DNA from 3 places in the Frankia sp. CeRuru1 genome. Region 2 is predicted to be linked to each of the others. Evidence: riboswitches for the same ligand, from Rfam matches in the RefSeq annotation. Region 2 holds a riboswitch; each other region holds the start of a gene.
What was found. A riboswitch is a leader RNA that binds a small molecule or an ion and turns the genes downstream of it on or off. The one in region 2 is predicted to bind cobalamin.

Region 1: linked by a shared signal. The riboswitch ahead of AC08OP_RS10505 (methylenetetrahydrofolate reductase) and the one ahead of AC08OP_RS13655 (CoA-acylating methylmalonate-semialdehyde dehydrogenase) in region 2 are both predicted to bind cobalamin.
Region 3: linked by a shared signal. The riboswitch ahead of AC08OP_RS10495 (ribonucleoside-diphosphate reductase subunit alpha) and the one ahead of AC08OP_RS13655 (CoA-acylating methylmalonate-semialdehyde dehydrogenase) in region 2 are both predicted to bind cobalamin.

The regions. Positions count from the first base shown of each region.
Region 1 covers NZ_CDWWEW010000110.1:6,018-11,154, reverse strand. The annotation lists partial or broken gene AC08OP_RS10510 (ATP-binding protein) at 1-2,445, shown strand, start outside; partial or broken gene AC08OP_RS10505 (methylenetetrahydrofolate reductase) at 2,539-3,362, opposite strand; cobalamin riboswitch at 3,596-3,785, opposite strand; gene AC08OP_RS10500 (ribonucleotide-diphosphate reductase subunit beta) at 3,897-4,967, opposite strand; gene AC08OP_RS10495 (ribonucleoside-diphosphate reductase subunit alpha) at 4,964-5,137, opposite strand, start outside.
Region 2 covers NZ_CDWWEW010000170.1:721-10,056, reverse strand. The annotation lists partial or broken gene AC08OP_RS13680 (PepSY domain-containing protein) at 1-317, shown strand, start outside; gene AC08OP_RS13675 (enoyl-CoA hydratase) at 362-1,141, opposite strand; gene mmsB (3-hydroxyisobutyrate dehydrogenase) at 1,138-2,079, opposite strand; gene AC08OP_RS13665 (enoyl-CoA hydratase/isomerase family protein) at 2,076-3,179, opposite strand; gene AC08OP_RS13660 (acyl-CoA dehydrogenase family protein) at 3,176-4,318, opposite strand; gene AC08OP_RS13655 (CoA-acylating methylmalonate-semialdehyde dehydrogenase) at 4,328-5,833, opposite strand; cobalamin riboswitch at 6,024-6,210, opposite strand; cobalamin riboswitch at 6,416-6,602, shown strand; gene AC08OP_RS13650 (ABC transporter substrate-binding protein) at 6,632-7,939, shown strand; gene AC08OP_RS13645 (FecCD family ABC transporter permease) at 7,942-9,012, shown strand; partial or broken gene AC08OP_RS13640 (ABC transporter ATP-binding protein) at 9,021-9,336, shown strand, end outside.
Region 3 covers NZ_CDWWEW010000110.1:442-5,693, reverse strand. The annotation lists gene AC08OP_RS10495 (ribonucleoside-diphosphate reductase subunit alpha) at 1-1,932, opposite strand, end outside; cobalamin riboswitch at 2,251-2,477, opposite strand; gene AC08OP_RS10490 (replication-relaxation family protein) at 3,379-4,149, opposite strand; partial or broken gene tnpC (IS66 family transposase) at 4,299-5,252, shown strand, end outside.

The DNA.
Region 1 (5,137 bases), on a different contig from region 2:
CACCAGAAGGTCGTGGAGATCGCGCCGGCGCCGGCGCTGGACCCGGCGGTACGCGATGGGCTGTGCGCGGCGGCGGTGAGCTTCGCCCGCCACGTCGGCTATGTGAACGCGGGCACGGTCGAGTTCCTGGTCGGCGCGGATGGCCGGTTCACGTTCATGGAGATGAACCCTCGTATCCAGGTGGAGCACACGGTGACCGAGGAGGTCACCGGGGTGGACCTGGTGGGCGCGCAGTTGCGGATCGCCGCCGGGGAGACACTGGCCGACCTGAACCTGAGCCGGGAGAGCATCTCCATCCGTGGGGTGGCGATCCAGTGCCGAGTGACGACGGAGGACCCGGCGTCGGACTTCCGGCCGGACACCGGGACGATCTCGTACTACCAGTCGCCGGGCGGGCCGGGGGTGCGCCTGGACGGGGCGACCTACGCCGGTGCCGAGGTCAGCCCGTACTTCGACTCGCTGCTGGTGAAGCTGACGTGCCGGGGCGCGACCCTGGAGAAGGCGTCCCGGCGGGCCCGCCGGGCGCTGCGGGAGTTCCGGGTCCGCGGCGTGCGGACGAACATCGAGTTCCTGGCCCGGCTCGCCCATGTCACCGTCAACGGCCACCGGCGCCCGGCCGGGGTGGCGTTCACCGACCCGCGCCGGATGCTGCCGCCGCTGGACGCCGCCGGCGCGCCGGTGGCCGGCTCCCGCCAGCTGCTCGCCGAGGCCGGCCCGGCCGGATGGGCGGCCCGGCTGCGTGCCCAGACCGCGCTGGCGGTCACGGACACGACGCTGCGCGACGCCCACCAGTCGCTGCTGGCGACCCGGCTGCGCAGCTTCGACATCCTGGCCGCCGCGCCCGCGTTCGCCCGGCTCACGCCGAACCTGCTCAGCCTCGAGTGCTGGGGCGGCGCGACCTACGACGTGGCCCTGCGGTTCCTGGCCGAGGACCCGTGGGAGCGGCTCGCCGCGCCGCGGGAAGCGGCGCCGAACCTGTGCCTGCAGATGCCGCTGCGTGGCCGCAACGCGGTCGGCTACACGCCCTACCCGGACGACGTGGTGCGCGCGTTCGTCGTCGCGGCGGCGAGCACCGGGATCGACCTGTTCCGGATCTTCGACGCCCTCAACGACATCGAGCAGATGCGCCCCGCCCTCCAGGCGGTCACGGGCGAGACGGACGCGATCGCGGAGGGCACGCTCTGCTACACGGGCGACCTCACCGACCCCGCCGAGCGGATCTACACCCTCGACTACTACCCGCGCCTCGCGGAGCGGCTCGTCGAGGCCGGCTCACACGTGCTGGCGATCAAGGACATGGCCGGGCTGCTGCGCCCGCCGGCGGCGACGCGGCTGGTCACGGCACTGCGGGAGCGCTTCGACACCCCGGTGCACCTGCACACCCACGACACGGCCGGCGGCCAGCTCGCGACCCTGCTCGCCGCCGCGAACGCAGGCGTCGACGCGGTGGACGCCGCCGCGGCCCCCATGTCCGGCGGCACGAGCCAGCCGAACATGTCCGCGCTCGTCGCCGCGACCGACCACACCGACCGCGCAACCGGCATCCCGCTCGCGGCGCTGTCCGCGCTGGAGGCCTACTGGGAGGCGGTCCGCGACCTGTACGCCCCGTTCGAGGCGGGCCTGCGGGCGCCGACCGGCGCCGTCTACCGGCACGAGATTCCGGGCGGCCAGCTGACGAACCTGCGCCAGCAGGCCATCGCGCTCGGGCTCGGCGACCGCTGGTCCGAGGTCACCGAGTGCTACGCGATCGCCAACGAGCTGCTCGGCAAGCCAATCAAGGTGACGCCGACCAGCAAGGTCGTCGGCGACCTCGCGCTGTTCATCGCCTCCGGGAACATCGACCCCGCCACGCTACGGACCGAGCCGGAGAAGTACGACCTGCCGGCCAGTGTGCTCGGCTACCTCGCCGGCGACGCCCGGCGCGCCACCCTGTCGCGGCTGCTGTTCCCCGGCCCGTGGCGCGACTACGAGAAGGCCGTCGAGCAGTACGGCGACAGCTCGGTCATTCCCACGGAGGCCTTCCTCTACGGCCTGCTGCCCGGCGAGCCGGTCAGCGTCTTCCTCGAACCCGGCGCCGAGATCATCGTCGAGCTCGAAACCATCAGCGATCCCGACCGCGCCGGTATCCGCACCCTCTACCTGCGGGTCAACGGCCAGCCCCGCCCCGTCCGGGTCCGCGACGAGTCCATCAGCTCGGCGTCCGCCACCGCCCGCCGCGCCGACCCCACCAACTCCGGCCATATCGGCGCGAGCCTCCCCGGCATCGTCACCTTCGCGGTCAAGGTCGGCGACACCATCGAGAAGGGCGCCAAGCTGGCCGTCGTCGAGGCCATGAAGATGGAAGCCGCCGTCACCAGCCCCACCGCCGGAACCATCACCGAACTCGCCCGCAGTACCGGCGACTCCGTCGAAGTCGGCGAGCTCCTGCTCGTCATCCAGCCCTGATCTGGCAGCCGGCTCGCCGTCTCGCGCCGGGTCTCCGGCGTTGGCCGGCGACCCGGCTCGACTGGTCCCGCCTCGTCGTGACAGCCGTCGCGCTCAGCCCGCCGGCTGGGGAGCTGAGCCGACGAGGTTGCGGTAGACCTCCCGGGTCGCCGAGGAGCGGTTGAGGGTGATGAAGTGCAGGCCGGGCGCACGGCCGCCGGGTCGTCGGCGACCGCCTCCAGGCGGCGGGCCAGCGCTGGCGGGAAAGCGGCGCCGGACAGCTGGGCCATCCGGGTGATCTGCGCGACGTTCGTCACCGGCATCACCCCGGGCACGATCGGCGCGTCGCAGCCCAGCCGGCCGACCCGCTCGACCAGCCGGAGGTAGGCGTCGGCGTCGAAGAAGAACTGGGTGATGGCGTAGCTGGCCCCGGCGCGGAACTTGCCGGCCAGGGCGCGGGCGTCGCTGTCGAGGTCGGCGGCGCGTGGGTGCTTGTCCGGGAACGCCGCGACGCCGACGCAGAAGTTCCCGAGCCCGCGGACGAAGGTGACCAGCTCGTCCGCGTGCTCGAAGCCGTTGGGATGGCGTACCCACTCGCCGAGCGGGTCGCCCGGCGGGTCGCCGCGCAGCGCCAGGATGTTGCGGACGCCGGTACCGGCGACCGTGCCGACGATCCGGCGCAGCTCCGCCCGGGCGTGGTTGACCGCGGTGAGATGCACGATCGGCGTCAGTGACGTCTCGGTGGCGATCCGTTCGCAGATGCGCATCGTGCCCTCGCGGGTCGACCCGCCGGCGCCGTAGGTGACGGACACGAACGATGGCCGCAGCGCCTCGATCTCGCGTAGCGCGGTCCACAGCGCCCGCTCACCGTCGGGCGTCTTCGGCGGGAAGAACTCGAACGAGTAGGAGGTCGTTCCGGTCGACAGGAACTCGCTCATCGTCGCGGGGCGGGCCGCAAGGGGGGACCTCCGCTGCCTGGGCACGGTCGTCACCTCGGCGCGCAGCTCAGTGTCTGTCATGGTCGGCACCTGTTCTCACCGTCGTGGACGGGCGGTGGACGGGCGCGGCCTTGACCGGTCGACGCTGGGCGCGGCCGTACACGGGCCGGCCAGGGGTGGCCGGCCGGCAGGCGGGCATGCTCACGCTGATCGTCCTCCAGCACCTCGTGGAAGCGTCACTCGGTGCCGTGGCCGGTCTCCTGGCTGACGGGTACAGCGTCTCCGGACCGGCCTTCCCAGGCCGACAAGCAGCCCAGTGACCTCCGCGCGGACGCGGATACGGCCGGAGACTCCCGAACACAGTGGCGAGGGCCGCGCCGGCGTCACACCGGCTTCCCGAACACCACGGCCGGTTCAGGCTACGCGCGGCCCACATCGCCGACAAGGCCGCCTCACCGGTCCCGTCACGCCGGCGTCGAATGGCCGGGAGGCCCGGGCGCGGAACCCGAGCCTCCCGAAAACCGTCGGGACCGGTCAGAAGTCCTCGTCGAAGGAGACCGAACCCTCCACGGCGACCTGGTAGGACGACACCCGGCGTTCGAAGAAGTTCGACAGCTCCTGCACGTCCTGCAGGTCGAGGAACGAGAACGGGTTGGCCGACCCGAACATGGGCGCGAACCCGAGCTGACCGAGCCGGCGGTCGGCGACGTACTCCAGGTAGGTGCGCATGTCAGCGACGGTCATCCCGGCGACCCCACCGGTCAGGAGGTCCTCGGCGAACACGGTTTCAGCGTCGACCGCCTCGGCGAGCATGTCCCGCACCGCGGCCTCGAAGTCGGCGTCGACGAGGTCGGGTTCCTCGGCGCGGACGGTGCGGATCACGTCGAGGGCGAACCCCATGTGCATGGACTCGTCGCGGAACACCCAGTTGGTGCCGGAGGCGAGCCCGTGCAGCAGGCCGCGGGAGCGCAGGAAGTAGACGTAGGCGAAGGCGCCGTAGAAGAACAGCCCTTCGATGCAGGTGGCGAAGCAGATCAGGTTGAGCAGGAAGGCCCGCCGGTCGGCGCGGGTGCGCAGCCGGTCGAGGCGGCCGAGGGAGTCGATCCAGCGGAAGCAGAACGCTGCCTTGGCGCGGATCGACGGGATGTTCTCGATGGCGGCGAACGCGCGGGCCCGCTCGTCCGGATCGGGCAGGTAGGTGTCGAGCAGGGTCAGGTAGAACTGGACGTGCACGGCCTCCTCGAACAGTTGGCGGGACAGGTAGAGCCGCGCCTCCGGGGCGTTCAGGTGCCGGTAGAGGTTGAGCACGAGGTTGTTGGCGACGATCGTGTCGCCGGTCGCGAAGAACGCGACGAGGCGGTTGACCAGATGCCGCTCGGCCGACCTGAGACGGTGCAGGTCGGCGAGGTCGGTGTGCAGGTCAACCTCCTCCACGGTCCAGGTGTTGCGGATCGCCGCCCGGTAGCGGTCGTAGAACTCCGGGTAGCGCATGGGCCGCAGGGTGAGGCTCATGCCCGGGTCGAGCAGCAGCGACCGGTGTCGCGGCCCGTCCACCGCTGAGCCGGACTGCGCGGGAACCTGCTGGGGCGGGACAGTCGTCGTCACTGGCACGCCTCGCAGGTCTCGGGGTTCTCCAGAGAGCAGGCCAGCGCCTCGGCATCGGTCGTCGGCGCGGGTTGCGCCGGTCCCGAGGGTGGGCGCGCGGTCGACCCCGAGTCGGTGGGCGCGGACGCGTGCCGGCCCGCGCCGGCCGGCACGGTGGCCTGCTGGATGCG
Region 2 (9,336 bases):
ACCAGATCCTGCTGGCGGCCCTCGCGATCGGCCTGCTCTGCGTGATCATCTGGGGCTACCGGATGTGGTGGCAGCGCCGGCTTACCCGTGCTGACCAGCCCCGGCCGCTGGGCACGCCCCCGACCCGCGGTGGTTGGCGTCACCTGCCCTGGTGGGCCCTGGCCGCCGGCGTCGCCGTGACCGCCGCCGTTGGCTGGGCGCTGCCGCTGCTCGGCCTCAGCCTCGCCGCCTTCCTCGCCCTCGACCTGGTTGCGGGGCTGCTCGCCCGCACCCGGGCACGCCGACCGCCAGGGATTGAGCCGCGTTCCCACGGATGAGGTCGTCCCGCCTGCGGCGCGGGCGAGGAAGGCTCGGCGGGTGGTCAGGCGTCGCGGAACTTCGGGGCGCGCTTCTCGACGAAGGCCGCCATGCCCTCCTTCTGGTCGGCGGTGGCGAAGGTCGAGTGGAACAGGCGCCGCTCGAACAGGATGCCCTCGGCCAACGGCGTCTCGAAGGCGCGGTTGACCGCCTCCTTGACCATCATGGCCGCGGGCGTGGACATGCCCGCGATCGTCGTGGCCACGGCGATGGCCTCGTCCAGCAGGGTGTCGGCCGGGACGATGCGGGAGACGAGGCCGGCGCGGTCGGCTTCCTGCGCGTCCATCATCCGGCCGGTCAGGCACAGTTCCATCGCCTTGGCCTTGCCGATGGCGCGGGTGAGCCGCTGCGAGCCCCCCATGCCGGGGATCACCCCGAGGGTGATCTCCGGCTGGCCGAAGCGGGCCGTGTCGGCGGCCAGCAGGACGTCGCACATCATCGCCAGCTCGCAGCCGCCGCCCAGGGCGTAGCCCGCGACGGCCGCGACCAGCGGCTTGCGGACCCGGGTGAGCGCGTCCCAGCCGGCGAACCAGTTACGGCCGTAGACGTCGCTGAACGACTGGTCGGCCATCTCCTTGATGTCCGCGCCGGCGGCGAACGCCCGCGCGGAGCCGGTCAGCACGATCGCGCCGACCGAGGCGTCGCCGTCCAGCTCGGCGGCCGCGGCGGTCAGCTCGGTCATCACCTGGCTGTTCAGCGCGTTCAGGGCCTTCGGCCGGTTGAGCGTGATCAGCGCGACGCCGGCGGCGGGGCGGCTGACGACGATGGTCTCGGGGGTGGTCATCGGGTCTCCTCGGCCACGGTCTGGTCGTGGGCGGCGCTGGTGAGGGCGGTGATGACGGCGGAGAAGTCGCGTCCCGGGCCGTCCTGGTCGACGAATGCGGCGTAGATGCTGGCGGCGCGGCGGCCGAGCTCCGCGTCGACCCCGGTCTCGGTGGCGGCGGCGGTGGCGAGGCCGAGGTCCTTGAGCATCAGGCCGGCGGCGAACCCGCCCTGGTAACCGCGGTTTGCCGGGCTCGCCGGCACCGGGCCGGGCACCGGGCAGTTCGAGGTCAGCGCCCAGCACTGCCCGGAGGACACCGACGCGACGTCGAAGAACGCCTGGTCGGTCAGGCCGAGGGCGCGGCCGAGGACGAACGCCTCGCTGACGCCGATCATCGTGATGCCCAGCAGCATGTTGTTGCAGATCTTGGCGGCCTGGCCGGCGCCGGAGCCGCCGCAGTGGATGATCCGCCGGCCCATCGCGGCGAGCACAGAGGAGGCGTCGGTGACCGTCGCCTCGTCGCCGCCGAGCATGAAGGTCAGCGTGGCGGCCTCGGCGCCGGCGACCCCGCCGGACACGGGGCTGTCGCAGGCGCGGTGGCCGGCGGCGAGCGCGGCGGCGGCCGCGGCCCGTGCGTCGGCGACGCCGACCGTCGAGCAGTCGACGAACAGGGTGCCGGAACGGGCCTTCGGCAGGATCGCCGTGTAGCAGTCGAGCAGGTGGCGGCCGGACGGGAGCATGGTGATGACCGTGTCCGCGTCGGCGACGGCGCCCGCCGGGTCGGCCGCGACGGACACCCCGGCCGCGGCGGCCCGGCCCGCCGCGGCCGGCACCGGGTCGTACCCGGCGACCTGGGCGCCGGCCCGGGCCAGGTTGGCCGCCATCGGGCCGCCCATGTTCCCGAGCCCGAGGAAGGCAACCCGCCGCCCCGCCGCGTCGGCGGCGGCCTGGCCGGTCATCGGATCACCCGCCGGCGGGCGCGGGCGAGGCCCCGGGCGAGGTCGAGATCGAGGTCGCCGCCGGCCGGCGTGGTGAAGAACTCGGCGACGAGGGCGTCGTCGACGTCGGCGAGTGTGCTGGGCGCCCAGCGCGGGGAGCGGTCCTTGTCGATGATCTGGGCGCGGATCCCCTCGGCCAAGTCGTGGTGGCGCAGGCAGGCGGCGGAGATCCGGAACTCCTGGACGAGCGCCGCGGCCAGATCCGGGAGGGCTGCGGCGCGGCGCAGCGCGGCGAGGGTGACGGTGAGCGCCGTCGGGGACTTCGCCGCGATCGCGTCGGCAGCGGCGGCGGCCGCCGGGTCGCCGTGCGCGCGCAGCCGCTCGAGGATCGCCTCGACCGTGTCCGCGGCGTAGCAGGAGTCGATCCACTCCTGCGCGGCCGCGAGGGGCCCCGGGCCGGCGGGGACGGCCAGCGTCTCGACCGCCTTCACCGGCGGCGTGCCGGCGGCCAGGAGGCCGACGAGCTCCGGCAGCCTCTCGGCGGGGACGAGATGGTCGGCGAGCCCGCCGGTGATCGCGTCGGCGGCGGACAGGGTGCCGGCGGTGAGCGCGGCGTGGGTGCCCGTCTGGCCGGGCATCCGGGACAGCAGCCAGGTGCCGCCGACGTCGGGCACGAACCCGATGCCGGTCTCCGGCATGCCGATCCTGGAGCGCTCGGTGACGACGCGGACCGAGCCGTGCGCGGAGATCCCGACGCCGCCGCCCATCACCAGGCCGTCCATCAGCACGACGTAGGGCTTCGGGTAGCGGGCGACGAAGGCGTTCAGCCGGTACTCGTCGGCCCAGAAGTCGACGGACCCGGTGCTGCCCGACCGGGCGTCGTGGTAGATCGAGCGGATGTCGCCGCCGGCGCACAGCCCGCGCTCGCCGGCGCCGTCGACGAGCACGCAGGTGATCGAGTCGTCGGTGGCCCAGTCGGCGAGCGCCTCGGTCATCGCGAGCACCATGGCGTGGGTCAGCGCGTTGATGGCCTTGGGCCGGTCGAGGGTGAGCCGGCCGACGGGGCCGTCGACCCGGCGGATCACCTCGTCGGTGCCCTCGGCCAGCGCGCCAGCGGTCATCGGGCGTCCGCCAGCAGCGCGCGGGACACGATCACCCGCATGATCTCGTTGGTGCCCTCGAGGATCTGGTGCACCCGCAGGTCTCGCACGATCTTCTCCAAACCGAACTCGGTGAGGTATCCGTAGCCCCCGTGCAGTTGCAGGGCCTCGTTCGCGACGGTGAAGCCGGCGTCGGTGACGAAGCGCTTGGCCATCGCGCACAGCTGGGTGGCGGCCGGGTCGCCGCGGTCGAGCGCGTCCGCGGCCTGCCAGAGCAGGGCGCGGGACGCGGCCACCTCAGTGCCCATGTCGGCGAGCCGGAACCGCAGCGCCTGCGCGTCGGCCAGCGGCGCCCCGAACGCGTGGCGTTCCCCCAGGTAGCGCACGGTGCGGTCGAGCGCCGACCGGGCGCCGCCCAGCGAGCAGGCGGCGATGTTGAGCCGGCCGCCGTCGAGCGCCCGCATCGCCGCCGGGAAGCCCGCCCCTTCGGGGCCGAGGCGGTTGCCCGCCGGCACCCGGACGCCGTCGAGCATGACCTGGCGGGTGGGCTGTGCCTTCCAGCCCATCTTGCCTTCGTCCGGGCCGAACGACAGGCCGGGGGTGCCGCGCTCGACGACGAACGCTGAGATGCCGGCGGGTCCGCTCGCACCGGTCCGCGCGAACACGACGTAGACGTCGGAGACGCCGGCGCCGGAGATGAACTGCTTGACGCCGTCGAGCAGGTAGTCGTCACCGTCGCGGCTGGCCCGGGTGGTGATCGCCGCCGCGTCCGAGCCGGCCGACGGCTCGGTCAGGCAGTAGCTGCCGAGCCGGGCCATCGCGCACATCTCCGGCAGAACCCGGGCGCGCAGCTCGTCGTCGCCGTACTGGTCGATCAGCCAGGCGACCATGTTGTGGATGGAGATGTACGCGGCGATCGACGGGCAGCCGGCGGCCAGCTCCTCGAAGATGAGGACCACGTCGAGGCGGCCCAGCCCGGAGCCGCCGACGTCCTCGGCGACGCAGATCCCGCCCATGCCGATCTCGCCGGCCCGGCGCAGCACGTCCACCGGGAAATGCTGGGTCTGGTCCCATTTGACGGCGTTCGGCGCGAGGAACTCGTCGGCGAAATCGCCGGCGGTCTCGCGGAGCGCGCGCCGCTCAGGTGACAGCGTCTCCACCGGTCGCCGTCACTTCATCGTGGGGATGACGAAGCTGGCCTGTTCCCGGACCCGGGCGCTGGGCCAGCGGGAGGTGACGGTCTTCGTCTTCGTGTAGAAACGGATCGAGTCCGGCCCGTGCTGGTTCAGGTCGCCGAATCCGGAACGCTTCCAGCCGCCGAACGTGTGGTATGCGATGGGCACCGGGATGGGCACGTTCACGCCGACCATTCCGGTGTTCACCCGGTGGGTGAAGTCCCGGGCGGTGTCCCCATCCCTGGTGAAGATCGCCACGCCGTTGCCGTACTCGTGCTCGTTCGGCAGCCGCAGCGCCTCCTCGTAGTCGGCGGCGCGCACGACCGAGAGCACCGGGCCGAAGATCTCCTCCCGGTAGATCCGCATCGCCGGGGTGACGTGGTCGAACAGCGACGCGCCGAGGTAGAAGCCCTGCTCGTGCTCGGTGCCCGCGAGCGGGTTGCCGCTGCCGTCGACGACCAGGCTCGCGCCCTCCTCGACGCCGGAGCTGAGGTAGTCGCGGACCCGGGCCACGGCCGCGGGGGTGACCAGCGGGCCGATCTCGGTGGCGTCGTCCAGCGCCGGCCCGATCCGCAGCGCCGTGACCCGCGCGGCGAGCCGCTCGACCAGGGCGTCCGCCGTCGCCTCGCCCACCGGGACGGCGACCGAGATCGCCATGCAGCGCTCGCCAGCCGACCCGTAGCCGGCGCCGACCAGGGACTCCACCGCGTGGTCGAGGTCCGCGTCCGGCATGACGACCATGTGGTTCTTCGCCCCGCCGAAGCACTGCGCCCGCTTGCCGTGCGCGGCGGCGGTGGCGTAGACGTACTGGGCGATGTCGGACGACCCGACGAAGCCGACCGCCTCGACCCGGGGGTCCGTCAGCAGCGCGTCCACGGCCTCCTTGTCGCCGTTGACGACGTTGAACACGCCCGGCGGCAGGCCGGCGTCCAGGAACAGCTCCGCCAGCCGCAGCGGCACCGAGGGGTCACGCTCCGACGGCTTGAGCACGAATGCGTTACCGCAGGCCAGCGCCGGTGCCGCCTTCCAGAGCGGGATCATCGCAGGGAAGTTGAACGGGGTGATCCCGGCGACGACCCCGAGGGGCTGGCGCATCGAGTACACGTCGATGCCGGTGCCGGCCGCGTCCGAGTACTCGCCCTTGAGCAGGTGCGGGATGCCGGTGGCGAACTCGACCACCTCCAGGCCGCGCTCGATGTCGCCGTGCGCGTCGGCCACCGTCTTGCCGTGCTCTGCGGCGAGCAGCCGGGCGAGCGAGTCCTGCTCGGCCCGGACCAGTTCGAGGAAGCGCGCCAGCACCCTGGCCCGGCGCTGGGGGTTGAGCCGGGCCCAGCCGGGCTGGGCGTCGGCCGCCGCCGCGACGGCGTCGGCCACCTCTGCGCGCGACGCCAGTGGTACCCGCGCCTGCTCCCGCCCGGTACTCGGGTCGTAGACGGCACCGAAACGACCCGAGGTGCCCGGGACCGGCTTTCCGCCGACGTGATGCGTGAGTTCTCGCATGAGAAATTTCGCCTGACCTTCCGAAAGTGCGCAGCCTGCATCGCCCCGGCGGCCGCGGCGCGCCGGGAGAAGGATGTGAAGAAAGAAGGAGTGCGAAAGCCGCCGGGAATCAGTCGAAATGTCGCCGGGCGGCTCGGAAGGGGGCATGAAAAAGCAGGGCTGACATGCGTTCCGACTCCATCCTCGTGGAAGTACACGGTCGCCCACGGCCGGTATCCTGGCTCCCGGATCGGCGCGGACTCCTGCCTTCCCGGCACGCGGCCAGTGGCATCACGGGAGTCCGGCTCCCCGGTCACAGTGGCGGGACCGCGCCGGATTCACACCGGCTTCCCTGACACCATGGACCTTGGTAGGGGACCATAAAGTAGGACACCATACTATGTCCAGTAGTCGCGGCCCGTGTCGGTGTGACGTCGATCCGTGGCAGCCGTGTCCCCGGGCTCCGCCCGCCCGGCCGCCGGAGCGGGGGCTGGCCCGAGGCGGGAAGGACCGCCGGCGGCTCGGGCCGGTCCTGACCGCCGGTGTGCTCGTCGTCGCGGCGATGGCCGATCTGTGCCTCTTGCCCGGTTGGGCTCCGGTCGCGTAGCGTGGCGTTGCCGTGGTGTTCGGGAAGCCGGTGTGATGCCGGCGCGGCCCTCGCCACTGTGATCGGGAAGTCTCGGGTCTGGTCCGCGGTGCGGCGGAAGTCACTGGGCGTGTTCGCCTGGGAAGGCTGACCTGGAGGCGTCGACCCGTCAGCCAGGAGACCGGCCACGGCATCGAGTGACCCATCCACGAGGTGCTGGAGAGGCGGTCCGCGTGAGCGTGCCTGCTTGTGCTGAGTCTGATCCCGCGCTTTCGGCAGCCGCTGCCGACGCGCCCGCGCGGCCGTCGCGACGCCGCCGGCCCGGCCGGCCGCGTCGCCGGACCGCCGTCGCTGCGGTGCTGGCCGGCGTGCTGGCGATGGTCTCGCTGGCGGCCTGCGGGGACGACGACGGTGACGAGGCCGGTGGCTCCGCAGCCCTCGACGCGCGCGGGTGCGTGACGTCGTTCAACGCCGAGACCGACTACTTCCCGGTGAAGTCGACGTTCGAGGCGGCCAAGAACGTCACGCTGACCTACCACAACAGCTACCAGGTACTCACGGTCAAGGAGCCGTACCCGGACGGCAAGCCGGAGTCGTACGTGCTGGTGCGCTGCGGCGCGCCGGCACCGGAGCTGACCGGAGACCTCGCCGCCGCCCCGCAGATCGAGGTGCCGATCACCAGCCTCTACTCCGGGTCGACGACCCACCTACCGCTGCTGGTCGACCTGGACGCGGTCGACGTCCTCACCGGGGTCTCCAGCGCCAGCCTGGTCTCCAGCCCTGAGGTGCGCGAGCAGATCGACGCCGGCAAGGTCGTCGAGTACGCCCCGAACTACCAGATCGACGTGGAGAAGGTGGTCAGCGCCGCCCCCGACGTCCTGATGACCGACGGGACGGACTCGCCCGAGTACGCGACGATCCGCAAGGCGGGCGTGACGGTCGTCGCCAACGCCGAATGGCTGGAGGGCGACCCGCTCGGCCGGGCCGAGTGGATCAAGGTGATGGCGGCGCTCACCGGCGACGAGGAGCAGGCCGCCAAGGTCTTCGGCCAGATCCAGACCGACTACTCCGCCATCGCGGACAAGGCGACCGCCGCCGGGGTCACCCCGGTGAAGGTGCTGCCCGGCTCGATGTACGAGGGCACCTGGTACATGCCGTCCGGCGGCAGCTACGTCGGCAAGCTGCTGTCGGACGCGGGCGCGACCTACCCGTGGGAGGACGAGACCGACACCGGCAGCCTGGAACTCAGCTTCGAGGCGGTGTTCGCCGACGGCGGCGACGCGCCGGTCTGGCTGGCCGACGGCGAGTGGGACACGGTCGGCGACGCGGTCGCCGAGGACCCCCGCTACGGCACCCTCGCCGCGGCGCAGCCCGGCGGCCAGGTCTGGACGAACACCCTGGCCATCGGGCCCGGCGGCGGCAACGACTACTGGGAGCGCGGCGTGACCCGGCCCGACCTGGTGCTCGCCGACCTGGTCGCGATCCTGCACCCCGAGCTCGTGCCCGGCCACACGTTCGTCTTCTACAAGAAGCTGAGCTGACCGTGCCGTCCGCGCCGCCGGCGTCCGCGCGCCGGCGCCTCCGGCGCGCGCTGGGGCTCGGCGGGCTCGCGGCCGGCGTCGCCGCGCTGTTCGCCCTCGCCCTCGCGATCGGCTCGGTGCACGTCCCGCTGCCCGAGGTGCTGCGGGTGCTGACCGGGGCGGATCCGCACGACCCCCGGTGGGCCGTGGTGATCGAGCAGGTGCGGCTGCCGCGCGCGGTGACGGCGGCCCTGGCCGGCGCCGCGCTCGCCGTCGCCGGCCTGCAGATGCAGACCCTGTTCCGCAACCCGCTGGCCGACCCGTACTCGCTCGGCGTGAGCGCGGGCGCGAGCCTGGGCGTCGCGATCGTCGTCGCCGGCGTCGGCGGCACCGGCGGGGCGTTCGCCGCCGGCGCGCTCGGCGCCGGGCGCCTCGGGGTGGTGGCGGCGGCCGCCGGCGGCGCGGCGGTCGTGCTCGCCGCGGTGCTCACCCTGGCCCGCTGGGTCCGTTCCGTCGTCACCCTCCTGGTGATCGGCGTGGTGCTCAGCTCGGCGGTCAGCTCGATCGTGTCGCTGCTGCTGGCCTGGACCGCGCCGCAGCGCGCGATCCAGTTCTTCACCTGGCAGCTCGGCAGCTTCTCCGGCACCTCCACCGACGACCTGGCCGTGTTCGTCCCGGTGGCGGCGGCCGGGATCGCGGTCGGGCTGGCGAGCGCCAAGCCCCTGAACGCCCTGCTGCTCGGCGAGAGCTACGCCAGCACGATGGGCGTGCGCGTCCGCCGGGTCCGCACCGCCGTCCTGGCCAGCTCCTCGCTGCTCGCCGGGGCGGTGACCGCGTACTGCGGCCCGGTGGCGTTCCTCGGGATCGCCGTGCCGCACATCGCGCGCCGGCTGCTCGCCACCTCCGACCACCGGGTGCTGCTGCCCGGCGTCGCACTGACCGGGGCGCTCGTCGCGCTGGCCTGCTCCATCGTCGCCCAGCTGCCCGGCACCGACCTGCTCCTGCCGATCAACGTCGTGACGTCGCTGGTCGGCGCGCCGGTCGTCATCGCCGTGCTGCTGCGCGCGCGCTCCTCGGTGGCGGGCGTGGCGTGACGGCCGACATGGCGGGAGAGAGGGCGGGTGACCCGGCGGGCCGCGCGGCGGCCGGCGCGGCCGCGGTGAGCGCCGGCCTGCAGGCCGGCGGCGGTCTCGAGCTGCGCGCGCTCACCGTCGGATACCGTCTCGGGCGGACGGCGCGGCTGGCCCGCCGCGAACGCCCGATCCTCACCGAGGTGGTGGCGGCCGCGCGGCGCGGCGAGCTGACCGTGTTCCTCGGCCCGAACGGCGCCGGCAAGTCGACGCTGCTGCGCACCCTGGCCGGCCTCCAGCCGCCGCTCGCCGGCGCGGCCCTGCTCGACGGCGTGGACCTGCGTTCGC
Region 3 (5,252 bases), on a different contig from region 2:
CTGGAGGAACTCGCCGGACAGCGTCTCGCGCTTGAACACGTTGGACACCTGCGGCTCGATGCACTCGTAGCAGCCGACGATCGACGCGATCGTCGCGGTCGGCGCGATCGCGACCAGCAGGCAGTTACGCAGGCCGTGCGCGGCGACCGCCGCCCGCAGCGCCGCCCACCGCTCCACCTGCGCCGGCGTCACGTCGAAGTGGTCCGGATGCAGCACCCCGCGGGCGGCCCGGGTCTGCGCGAACGCGGGGTGCGGGCCGTGCGCGCGGGCGAGCTCAGTGGACCGCTCCAGCGCGGTGAGCGCGATCTCCTCGGCAAGTCGGGTCGACAGCTCACAGGCGGCCGGGGAGTCGAACGGCAGCCGCAGCGCAAAGAACACATCCTGAAGGCCCATCACGCCGAGGCCGACCGGCCGCCACCGGGGGTTGCTCGCCGCGGCCTCGGGTGTCGGGTAGTAGTTGATGTCGATCACCCGGTCGAGGAAGGTCACCGCCGTGCGCACGGTCGCGCGCAGCGCCGCCCAATCAACCCGCGCCGCTGGATCCCCGTCGCCGTCCGCGTCGGCGGCCGGGTCTGCGGGCAGGAGGTGGCGGGCGAGGTTGACCGAGCCGAGGTTGCACACCGCGATCTCGTCATCGCTGGAGACTTCGAGGATCTCGGTGCACAGGTTCGACAGGTGGATGACGTTGCCCAGCTCGGCGGTCTGGTTGCCGGTCCGGTTCGCGGCGTCCTTGAACGTCATCCAGCCGTTGCCGGTCTGCGCCAGCGTCCGCATCATCCGCGCGTACAGATCACGGGCGGGCAGCTGGCGGACATAGCGGCCGGCGGCCTCGGCGGCCCGGTAGGCCAGGTCGAACTCCTCACCCCACAGGTCGGGCAGCTCCGGCACCGCGTCCGGATCCATCAGCGACCACACCCCGTCGGCCTGCACCCGGCGCATGAACTCGTCCGGGATCCAGTGCGCCAGATTCAGGTTGTGGGTGCGCCGGGCGTCCTCACCGGTGTTGTCCCGCAGCTCGAGGAACTCCTCGATGTCGGGATGCCACGTCTCCAGGTACACACAGGCCGCGCCCTTGCGCCGCCCACCCTGGTTGACCGCCGCGACCGAGGCGTCGAGGGTCCGCAGGAAAGGCACGATGCCGTTCGACCGGCCGTTCGTGCCGCGGATCAGCGCGCCCCGCGAGCGCACCCGGGAGAAACCGATGCCGATGCCGCCGGCGAACTTCGACAGCCGGGCGACCTGGCCGTACCGCTCGTAGATCGACTCCAGCTCGTCGCGCGGCGAGTCGACCAGGTAGCAGCTCGACATCTGCGAGTGCGCCGTCCCGGAGTTGAACAACGTTGGCGAACTCGGCAGGTAGGCCAGCGACGCCATCAGCCGGTACAGCTCCGCCGCCTCGGCGACGTCGTGCGCCAGCCCGCAGGCGACCCGCAGCAGCCAGTGCTGCGGCGTCTCCACCACCAGCCGGGTGCGCGGATGGCGCAGCAGGTAGCGGTCGTGCACCGTCCGCATCCCGAAGAACTCGAACCCGAGGTCGCCAGCCGGGTCGACGAGCGCGTCGAGCTCGCCAGCGTGCCGGGCGACGAACTCGGCCGTGCCCGCCCCGATCAGACCCAGCTCGTGGCCCCGCGCGATGCCCGAGCTGAACGAGCCGATCCCCTGACCGGCGACCTCGTCGGCGATCAGCGCGACCAGCAGCCGGGCGGCCAGCCGGGAGTACTGCGGCTCCTCACCGATCAGATCGGCGGCGGTCTGCACCGACAACCGGTCGAGCTCCTCGGTCGTCGCGCCGTCGTAGAGCCCGCCAATCGTCCGGGTCGCGACCCGCAACGGATCCACCTGATCCAGGTCGTCCGCCCACCGCGCGACCGCGGCGACGATCCTCGTCACGTCCACGGGCTCCAACGCGCCGTCACGATGACGGACGCGCATCGTGCGGCCACCAGACCCGGACATACCGGCGGCCCGCGGGACAACGGGGGAAGGTTCGGTGACGGTCAACGGCACTCCTCGCACAGGTCGTCGGACGGCTGGCACCGACGGCGAGCAAGGAGGAGGTAGGCGCGCCGGCCCGAATGGCGACGGACCCGGGCATCGACGACCGACGGCGACGGCGCGTGGCTCGGTGGCCGAACGATCACCACCCGCCACGCCGAGGCCCTCTGGCGACCGGCGAGCTGCCCGTGCCCGGTCCAAGCCCGGCACGGCGATCCCGGCCCTCCCTCGGGGCCGTCGGACCGCCACGCGCATGTCGCGCGCGGCACGCTGGCAGGTCTTCGGACTCGCGGGCACCCACCGGCGCGTCGTGACGCCGGTGAACCTACTGACCGTCGCTTCCCAGGCGCCATAGCGCCCAGTGCTCCTGACGGCGGTCGTTCCCACTCACCGCTGCGGGGCAGCCCCGGACTCCCACCGGGTTCCCTCTTACGACGACCGGCCCAGGGCAGGGCGGCCGAACCAGTGCGCGGCACACGCTACATATAAGAATCACACGACTGCAAATAACCCACATGTTGTGTCGCGCCCGACACCTCGCCGTCCGGGGTATCTCCGAGCGGAACTTGCCGAGCGTCCTGTACCGCCACCGTGAACCAGAACCTCAGCCGCCACAGCACGGCCCGGACCTCATCGCCTTCGGGCTTGGGCAGGACCTCGCCCCGTTCGAGACCCACGGCCCACGCCGCGCCAGGACAGGCCCCATGGCTGCTCGTCCTCGGTGCTGGCGAACCGCAGGCCGCACATGTTCGAACCGGGCTCACCGGCCCACGCCACAAACGACACGAGCCGCACAAGTCGCTGGCGATCATCCATGCCACCTGACTGAGGACAGTCATGATCGCGGGCCACGGCGCCCACCCCGTGCCGGACCGGAGCCGGTAGACTGATCGCCGCGGCGGCTGCCAATATTGCCAGTCACCGAACTCGGGCTTCCCATGTCCGGCGCGTCCTCCCCTGGCCGCTCCGGGCCGAAGCCACAGCACGCGCCTATGGGCCATCGGGCTGCGGCAACCCCGGGGATCGAGCAGGGTTGTTTCACGCTGCGTCCGTTCAGCGTCTCGTCAGCCAGGGGAGCGGGGCGTGTGAACTGGAGCAGACGTGACCGCCAACCCAGCCCTCACCCGGGCACTCGTCGTCGCCCTCGGCACGACGATCTCCATCATCGTCGGCCTGGTCGCCGGCATCCTCGCCCGCGCCGACGGGGCCAGCCTGCCCAGCGCGGTCCAACGCGGCGGCGGTCTCGCCGCAGCACCCGGCGGGCGGAGACCCGCCTCAACCGACCCGCCGGTCGCGGCAGCCATGCCCGTTCAAGCCGAGGGGTCCTGCCACCGGGCGCGGTACCCGGGTAGCAGGACCCCTCGGGGCCATGCGGGGCTGCGGTTAGGCCGCGAGCTGCTGGTGATCAGGCCCCGCGGGTGGCATCGGCTGGGGTGGGTGGAGTCGTCTCGGACGGCCGAGGTCACTGTCGGCTGGGGAGCTGTCGGTCAAGGGCTTGGCGGAGTTAGGCCAGAGGCTGACCAGCTGGCCCAGGCTGAGGCGACCGGTACCGGCCCGGGTCAGGGGCAGCCAGCGGGTCAGGGTGGCGTCGAGGTGCTGGTCGGGTTCGGCGAGGTCCGCGGCCGTCGTCGCGACCGGCACCCGTACTGGGTCGTCCAGGTTGCGCAGCGCCTCCGCGAGGACCTCGCGGAGGCGGGCTTCGCGGCGCAGGGTCGTCGTCCAGATCAGGACCGGCGTGTGGCTACGGGTCGCCTTCGCGAGCCGATCGTAGGCGTCGATCTTGTAGGTGAGGCGCCGGAGCGCTTCGGTACCGAAGTCCAGCTCGAGGAACCACTCGACCTGGGCGCGGCCCTGCGCCCACCGGCCATAGGCGTCGGGCCGCACGATGTCCCCGAACGAGCGGGCGCAGCGTTCCTCCGACCACCAGGCCACCAGCCGGCCCGCGGCCTCGGGCTGGCGGGCGTGGTGAACCAGCCGGGTGGACATCCCGTTGACCGCCACCCGATGCGCCAGGTGCAACGAATGGGCGATCCCCATAGCCCGGTCATGCTGGTAGCCGATCTTCTTCGGGTCCAGACCGTCCTCGTGCGCCAGAACGGCGGCGCCGGCGACGTCGAGGACGTAGTGCATGGGCGACAGGCCACTGACCGCCAACGGCTGAAAGCGGTCGCTGTTCAGCTCGGTTGGGCGGGTGTCTTCCGGATCTTGTGTGGTGATCGTTCGTGTGATCGCCTGGCGGTGGGTGGTGATCCGCTGGCGTCGCGGGTGTGGAGTCTGGTGGCCGGCCGACGTACGAGGAGCTCGTGCGCCTGCTCGCGGACCGGGACGCCACGATCGCGGCCCAGGGCAGGCAGATCGCGGGGATGGCTGAGCAGCTCGCGGCGGCCACCGAACTGATCGAGCAGCTGGCCGGGCGGGTTGCCGAGCTGGAGTGTCAGGCGGGCAGGGACAGTTCGAACTCGTCGCGGCCCCCGTCGTCGGACGACCCGTACACGAAGGCGCCGGCGCGGACGTCGTCGGGCCGGCCGAGGGGCAAGCAGCGCGGTGCGCCCGGCCAGACCCGGATGATGGTCGACGACCCGGACGAGACGTTCACGATCGACCCGCCGTCCTGCGGGGGCTGTGGCGGCTCGCTGGCCGGGGCGCCGGTGTTCGCCACGAGGCGCCACCAGGTGTTCGACACCCCGCCGGCCCCGCCCCGGCCGCCCGTGACCGAGTACCGGGTCGTGGCGCGGACCTGCCCGTGCTGCGCGGCGACGACCCCCGGGCAGCCGCCGGTGCCACTGACCGGCCGACTCGTCTGGGGCCCGCGGCTGCTCGGGCGGGCGGCGTGGCTGGTGTGCGCGCACCACCTGCCGGTCCGCCGGGCCGGCGCGGTCCTGGCTACCCTGCTCGGCGCCGCCGTCTCCGTCGGCTGGGTCGCCTCGGTGCGGGGCCGGGCCGCCCGCCTGCTCGAGACCACGTTCCTGCCGCACGTGCGGGCGCTGATCGCCGCCGCGCCGGTCGCGCACGCCGACGAGACGACCGCCCGCGCCGCGGGTGGGCTGCGCTACGTGCACGTCGCCTGCACCGAGTACCTCACCGTGATGCACACCGGGGACCGCACCGCCGCGACGATCGACGCCGGCGGCGTCTGGCCCGCCTTCACCGGTGTCCTGATGCGCGACGGCTACGCCGGCTACACCCACCTGACCGGCGCGCTGCACGCCTGGTGCGGTGCCCACACCCTGCGTGACCTGCGCGCCATCCACGACGGC